Regions from separate parts of the Synechococcus sp. CB0205 genome, predicted to be linked through region 2. Evidence: predicted binding sites of a transcription regulator. Region 2 holds the regulator's gene; the other holds the start of a gene.
The links. Region 2 encodes HrcA, which represses chaperone genes, less so after heat shock. Its sites were predicted from a motif close to TTAGCACTCNNNNNNNNNGAGTGCTAA; they were not measured.

Region 1 (3,409 bases), on a different contig from region 2:
ACGCTCCTGCAGCTTTTCCTTGTCGTAGGTGGAGTCGGTCTCATCCATCTGCTTGCGGATCTGCTCGCAGCGGGCCTTCACAGCCACCTCGTTGCCTTCGGCCACGATGGTGGTGGTGTCCTTGTTGATGGTGATGCGGCGGGCGGTACCCAGCATCTCCAGCTTGGCGTTCTCCAGCTTGAGGCCGGCGTCCTCGGTGATCAGCTGACCGTTGGTCAGAACAGCAATGTCCTCGAGCATGGCCTTACGGCGATCGCCGAAGCCAGGGGCCTTCACAGCCGCCACGTTCAGGACGCCACGCAGACGGTTGACCACCAGGGTGGCCAGGGCTTCCTTCTCGATGTCCTCAGCGATGATCAGCAGAGGCTTGCCGGTGCGAGCGATCTGCTCGAGCACGGGCACCAGGTCCTGGACCAGACCGATCTTCTTGTCGGTCAGCAGGATGTAGGGCTCCTCCAGAACCGCTTCCATCCGCTCGGTGTCGGTGGCGAAGTAAGGGGAGATGTAGCCCTTGTCGAAGCGCATGCCTTCGGTGACCTCCAGCTCGGTGGTCATCGACTTGCCTTCCTCGAGGGAGATCACACCCTCTTTGCCGACCTTGTCCATGGCGTCGGCAATCATGCGGCCGACTTCCTCGTCGTTGCCGGCGGAGATGGTGCCGACCTGGGCGATGGCGTTGGAGTCGCTGATGGGCTTGGCGTTCTCCTTGATCTTCTCGACCAGGAATTCAGCTGCCTTATCGATGCCCTTCTTCAGGGTGATGGCGTTGGCGCCAGCAGCAACGTTGCGCAGACCGGACTTGACCATGGCGTGGGCCAGGACGGTCGCGGTGGTGGTGCCGTCACCGGCGGCGTCATTGGTCTTGGAGGCGGCCTGACGGATCAGGGCGACACCGGTGTTCTCGATGTGATCCTCGAGCTCGATCTCCTTGGCGATGGTAACGCCGTCGTTGATGATCTGAGGAGCGCCGAACTTCTTCTCGAGAACGACGTTGCGGCCCTTAGGACCAAGGGTCACGGCAACGGACTCAGCCAGGATGTCGATGCCTTTTTCGAGGGCGCGGCGGGCCTGCTCGTTGTAAATAATGCGCTTAGCCATGGGAGGCGAATCTCGCGGTAGGGGTGGTTAGAAGACGGTGTTGAGGCTCAGTTGACGACAGCCAGGATGTCCTTCTCGGAGAGGAGCACGTACTCGTCGCTGCCGAGCTTGATGTCGGTGCCGGCGTACTTGCTGTAGAGCACCTTGTCGCCAACGCTCACTTCAGGAGCCTGACGAGAACCGTCGTCGTTGCGCTTGCCGGGGCCCACCTGAACCACCTCGCCCACCTGGGGCTTTTCTTTGGCGGTGTCGGGCAGAAGGATGCCACCGGCAGTCTTCTCTTCGGACTCAGAGACCTTGATGAAGATGCGATCGCCCAGGGGCTTGACGGTGGAAACGCTTAGGGAAACAGCAGCCATGGATGGAATTCGGGTTGGTTGGCGAAACCATTGGCATGGCGCCAGAGACGCTGCCAGGGTCGCGGCGTAAAAACGCCTAGGAACGCGAGTTAGCACTCACATCCCCTGAGTGCCAAGTTATGGGCGCGCTTCCCGAGTCCACAACCACCCCGCGGGGCGGGTGACCGAACAGGGCAGGGGAGGGGTGACGGGGTGCAGGGGCGCGGTGGTATGTTTGCGCCGCTTCAGGCGGGCTGCGTCCCGCTGTGCGTCCTGCGACTTCTCCTTTAAATGGCTGCTGCTACTGCCACCGGCACCAAAGGCATCGTCCGGCAGGTGATCGGACCGGTGATCGACGTTGAATTCCCGGCCGGCAAGCTGCCAAAGATCTATAACGCTCTCCGCATCGAGGGCAAAAACTCGGCTGGTCAAGACGTTGCTCTGACCGCTGAGGTTCAACAGCTGCTCGGCGACCACCGCGTCCGCGCCGTCGCCATGAGCGGCACCGACGGCCTGGTCCGCGGCATGGGCGCTCTGGACACCGGTGCTCCGATTTCCGTTCCCGTGGGTGAGGCCACCCTCGGCCGCATCTTCAACGTGCTCGGTGAGCCCGTTGATGAGCAGGGCCCGGTGAACACCACCACCACCGCCCCCATCCACCGCGAAGCTCCCAAGCTGACCGACCTCGAGACCAAGCCCAAGGTGTTCGAGACCGGCATCAAGGTGATCGACCTGCTGGCTCCCTACCGCCAGGGCGGAAAAATCGGCCTCTTCGGCGGTGCCGGCGTGGGCAAGACCGTGTTGATCCAGGAGCTGATCAACAACATCGCTAAAGAGCACGGCGGTGTGTCCGTGTTCGGTGGCGTGGGTGAGCGCACCCGCGAGGGCAACGACCTCTACGAGGAATTCAAGGAATCCGGCGTGATCAACGCCGAGGACCTCTCCAAGTCGAAGGTGGCCCTCTGCTACGGCCAGATGAACGAGCCCCCCGGCGCCCGCATGCGCGTCGGTCTCTCGGCTCTGACCATGGCTGAGCACTTCCGCGACGTGAACAAGCAGGACGTGCTGCTGTTCGTCGACAACATCTTCCGCTTCGTTCAGGCCGGCTCCGAAGTCTCCGCACTGCTGGGCCGCATGCCTTCCGCTGTGGGCTACCAGCCCACCCTCGGCACCGACGTCGGTGAGCTGCAGGAGCGCATCACCTCCACCCTCGAGGGTTCCATCACCTCGATTCAGGCTGTGTACGTGCCTGCGGACGACCTGACCGACCCCGCACCGGCTACCACCTTTGCTCACCTGGACGCCACCACCGTGCTGAGCCGCGGCCTGGCTTCCAAGGGCATCTACCCCGCTGTGGATCCCCTGGATTCCACCAGCACCATGCTCCAGCCCTCCGTTGTGGGTGACGAGCACTACCGCACCGCCCGCGCTGTGCAGTCCACCCTGCAGCGCTACAAGGAGCTCCAGGACATCATTGCGATTCTGGGTCTGGACGAACTGTCCGAAGACGACCGTCGCACCGTGGACCGCGCCCGCAAGATCGAGAAGTTCCTCTCCCAGCCCTTCTTCGTGGCTGAGATCTTCACCGGCATGCCCGGTAAGTACGTGAAGCTCGAGGACACCATCAAGGGCTTCAACATGGTTCTCTCCGGTGAACTGGATCACCTGCCCGAGGCTGCCTTCTATCTGGTGGGCAACGTCGACGAAGTGAAGGCCAAGGCGGCCAAGATCCAAGCCGACGCCAAAGGTTGATCCGGAGCGTTAGCTGATGTCTCTCACCCTCCGCGTTCTGGCTCCAGACCAGAGCGTCTTCGACGGCCCTGCCGACGAAGTGATCCTTCCCTCCACCACGGGCCAACTGGGCATTCTTCCCGGTCACGTCTCCCTGCTCACCGCCCTCGACTACGGGGTGCTGCGTGTGCGCGAGAACAACGACTGGAAAGCCATCGCCCTCCAGGGTGGTTTTGCCGAGA
Region 2 (3,409 bases):
CGCTACCCGGGTGGTGGCGGCCTGGACGGACTCAACCTGACGATCCCCGCCAACAGCTCCCTTGCCCTGGTGGGCCCCAGCGGCGGCGGGAAAAGCACCGTGCTTCGACTGCTGCTGCGGCAAATCGAGCCCCAGCGCGGTGGCCTGCGGGTCGATGGCGTGCCCTTGAGCACCACCGACCGGGGCGCCTGGCTTGAGCAGGTGGCGTTGGTCCCGCAGGAGACCGTCCTGTTCGATCTCTCGATCGCGGACAACATCCGCCTGGGCCGGCTCGATGCGTCCGATCAGGAGGTCCTCGATGCAGCCCTAGCCGCCGAGCTCGGGGAACTGATTCAGTCCCTACCCAACGGCCTCCAGACCCCGGTCGGCTCCGGTGGCGGGCGCCTCTCCGGTGGCCAGAAACAACGGATCGCCATTGCCCGGGCGATCGTGCGCAACCCCCAGCTGCTGCTGCTGGATGAAGCCACCAGCGCCCTCGATCCCAGCACCGAAGAAGCAATCAACACCACACTGCGTCGCTTGAGCGAGGGCCGCACGGTGGTCTCCGTGCTGCACAGGCTGCGGGCCGCTGCGGCCATGGACCAGATCGCCGTGATCGATCAAGGCCAAGTGGTGGAGCTCGGCCACCACAACGATCTGTTGGCCGCTGGCGGGCTCTATGCCTCCTTCTGGCACCGGCAGATGAGCGGCTTCAACCTGGAGCTGGGGCAACGGGTCCGGATCACGCCCGAGCGCCTGGCCACCATCCCCCTGTTCCACGGCGTCGATCCCAAGCTGCTGCGTTGGCTGGCCTCGGAATTCGTCAGCGATCGGATCCGCCATGGCGAGGAGGTCTTCCGCGAAGGGGACGCCCCGGACGCCTTCTATGTGGTGGTGGCCGGCACCTTGGAGGTGCTGCAGAACGATCTCTGGGGCGGGACTCCGATCAAACAGGGGCTGGTGGAGGAGGGGGACTTCTTCGGCGACGCAGGCCTGATCGAGGACCACCCCCGGGCCGTCACCGTGCGGGCGCGGGGAGACGGACTGCTGCTGCGGCTCGACCGGGATCGCTTCCTGGATTTGCTCGATCAGGACCCGGACTACCGCCGCTTTTTCCTGCATTCAGCCCGCGCTAGCGTGTAGGCCCCGTAGCATCCGCAAAGCGGCATCAGTGCACCGTTTTGCAGCCCCTGCCCCGACGGCAACAGCAGGTGCTTCAGGCGACGGTGCAGCACTACGTCGACACCACGGAGCCCGTGGGCAGCCAAACCCTGGTGCGGCGCTTTGACCTCCAGGCCAGCCCAGCCACGGTGCGCTCCGCCATGGGAGCCCTGGAGCAGCGGGGCCTGCTCACCCAACCGCACACCTCCGCCGGCCGCGTTCCGAGCCAACTGGGGTATCGCCACTACGTGGACTGCCTCCTGCCCGCCCCCGGTGCCGCCGCCAATCAACTCAACCGTGAGCTCACGGGGTTGAGCCTGCAATGGGCCGCCTTGGATGACCTGCTGCTGCAGCTCGCCCGCCGCCTGGCCGACCTCACGGGCCTGATGAGCCTGATCACCCGGCCCCAGGAGATGGGGGGACGCCTCGAGACGGTCCGGCTGGTCCCAAGCGACGACCGGTTACTGGTGCTGCTCGTGGAAAAGGGGGCCGCCGCCAGTTGTCTCAACCTGCGGATGCCCGAGGAACTGGGTGCCCAGGTGCCAGCCCTGGAGCGCTGGGCCAGCGATCAACTCCAGGGGGGTACTGGTCGCCTGAACTGGAAGGCACTCCCCAGCCAACTGGGAAGCAGCGGCGAATTGCTGCGGCAGGGCCTCAGCAGCCACAACCTGGCCCGGGGCAACAGCAGCGAAGGCGCCGTCAGCCTCGGGGTGGCGGGACTGCTTGGCCAACCGGAATTCCAACGCAGCTCCAGCCTGAAACCGCTGCTGCAACTTGTGGAGCTGGAGCCCCAACAGGTTCTGCGCAGCAAGGCCGCCAGCGGCAGGGGCGGGGTCTGGATTGGCTCAGAGCACCCCCATCCCGCCCTGCAGGACTGCGCAGTGGTGCAAGCCAGCTACGGCAACGACGGCCACGTCGCCCTGATCGGCCCCATGCGCATGGCCTACTCCACCGCTCGTTCAGCGGTGGAGAGCGTCGCGGGCTACCTCGATCGGCTGCTCAGCTGAGGGCGCTGCCCAGGCGGTCGGCAACCGTGTTGACGTCCTTGTCGCCGCGGCCGGAGAGGTTGAGCACCACCTCGCTCCCTGGGGCCAGGGTGGGGCAGAGCTTGTCGAGCCAGGCAAAGGCGTGGGCGGTCTCCAAGGCCGGGATGATGCCCTCCAGCTGGCAGAGCAGCTGCAGAGCATCGAGGGCCTCCGCATCCGTAACGGCGCCGTACTCAGCCCGGCCGATGGTCTTGAGATAGCTGTGCTCAGGGCCCACACCGGGGTAATCCAGGCCGGCACTGATGGAGTGCGCCTCCTGCACCTGCCCCTCCTCGTCCTGGAGCAGCAGGCTCATCGCCCCGTGCAACACACCTACGCGACCCTCGGTAATGGTGGCGGCATGGCGACCGGTGGGAACGCCATCGCCGGCCGCTTCCACGCCGATCAAGCGGACGTCGGTGTCCTGGACAAAGGGGTGGAACAGACCCATGGCATTGGAGCCCCCACCAACGCAGGCCACCAGGACATCGGGGTTACGGCCAAAGGCCTCATGGCACTGGCGCTTGGTCTCCTCGCCGATCACGGCATGGAAATCGCGCACCAGCATCGGGAAGGGATGGGGGCCTGCGACGGAACCCAGGATGTAGTGGGTCGTCTCAACGTTGGTGACCCAATCGCGGATCGCCTCACTGGTGGCGTCCTTCAAGGTGGCGGTGCCAGCGGTGACGGGCTGAACCGTTGCCCCCAGCAGACGCATCCGGAAGACGTTCAGGGCCTGACGGCGCATGTCCTCGGCTCCCATATAGACGACGCACTCGAGGCCAAAGCGCGCACAGACCGTGGCGGTAGCCACACCGTGCTGGCCCGCACCGGTTTCGGCAATGATCCGCTTTTTGCCCATCCGCAGGGCCAGGAGTGCCTGGCCCAGGGCGTTGTTGATCTTGTGGGCGCCGGTGTGATTGAGGTCTTCGCGCTTCAACCAAATGCGCGGGCCGCCCTCGGCGCGGCGGTAGTGCTCGCTCAGCCGTTCCGCTTCGTAGAGGGGGGTCGGCCGGCCGACGTAGTTGCGCAGCAGGTGATTGAGCCGCTCCGTGAACGCGGGATCCTTCCAGGCTTCTGCAGCGGCCCGCTCCAGTTCCGCCAGGGCGGGGATCAGGGTCTCGGGAACGTACTGACCGCCAAATTGGCCGTAGCGACCCAGGCTGTTGGGCCGTGACTCCAGCGCCAATGCCGACGTCATCGAAGGAACGGTGCTGGTCACCAGGTGCGCGCGGAGTCAGTCA

Region 1: a site for HrcA is predicted at 1,547-1,573, ahead of groES (co-chaperone GroES). Genes of this name have one in related genera too.

Annotation. Positions count from the first base shown of each region.
Region 1 covers NZ_ADXM01000035.1:12,583-15,991, reverse strand. Annotated here, with positions in the region: gene groL (chaperonin GroEL) at 1-1,098, opposite strand, end outside; gene groES (co-chaperone GroES) at 1,146-1,457, opposite strand; gene atpD (F0F1 ATP synthase subunit beta) at 1,728-3,188, shown strand; gene atpC (ATP synthase F1 subunit epsilon) at 3,205-3,409, shown strand, end outside.
Region 2 covers NZ_ADXM01000013.1:40,015-43,423, forward strand. Annotated here, with positions in the region: gene CB0205_RS0101210 (ABC transporter transmembrane domain-containing protein) at 1-1,122, shown strand, start outside; gene CB0205_RS0101215 (heat-inducible transcriptional repressor HrcA) at 1,161-2,147, shown strand; gene trpB (tryptophan synthase subunit beta) at 2,140-3,387, opposite strand.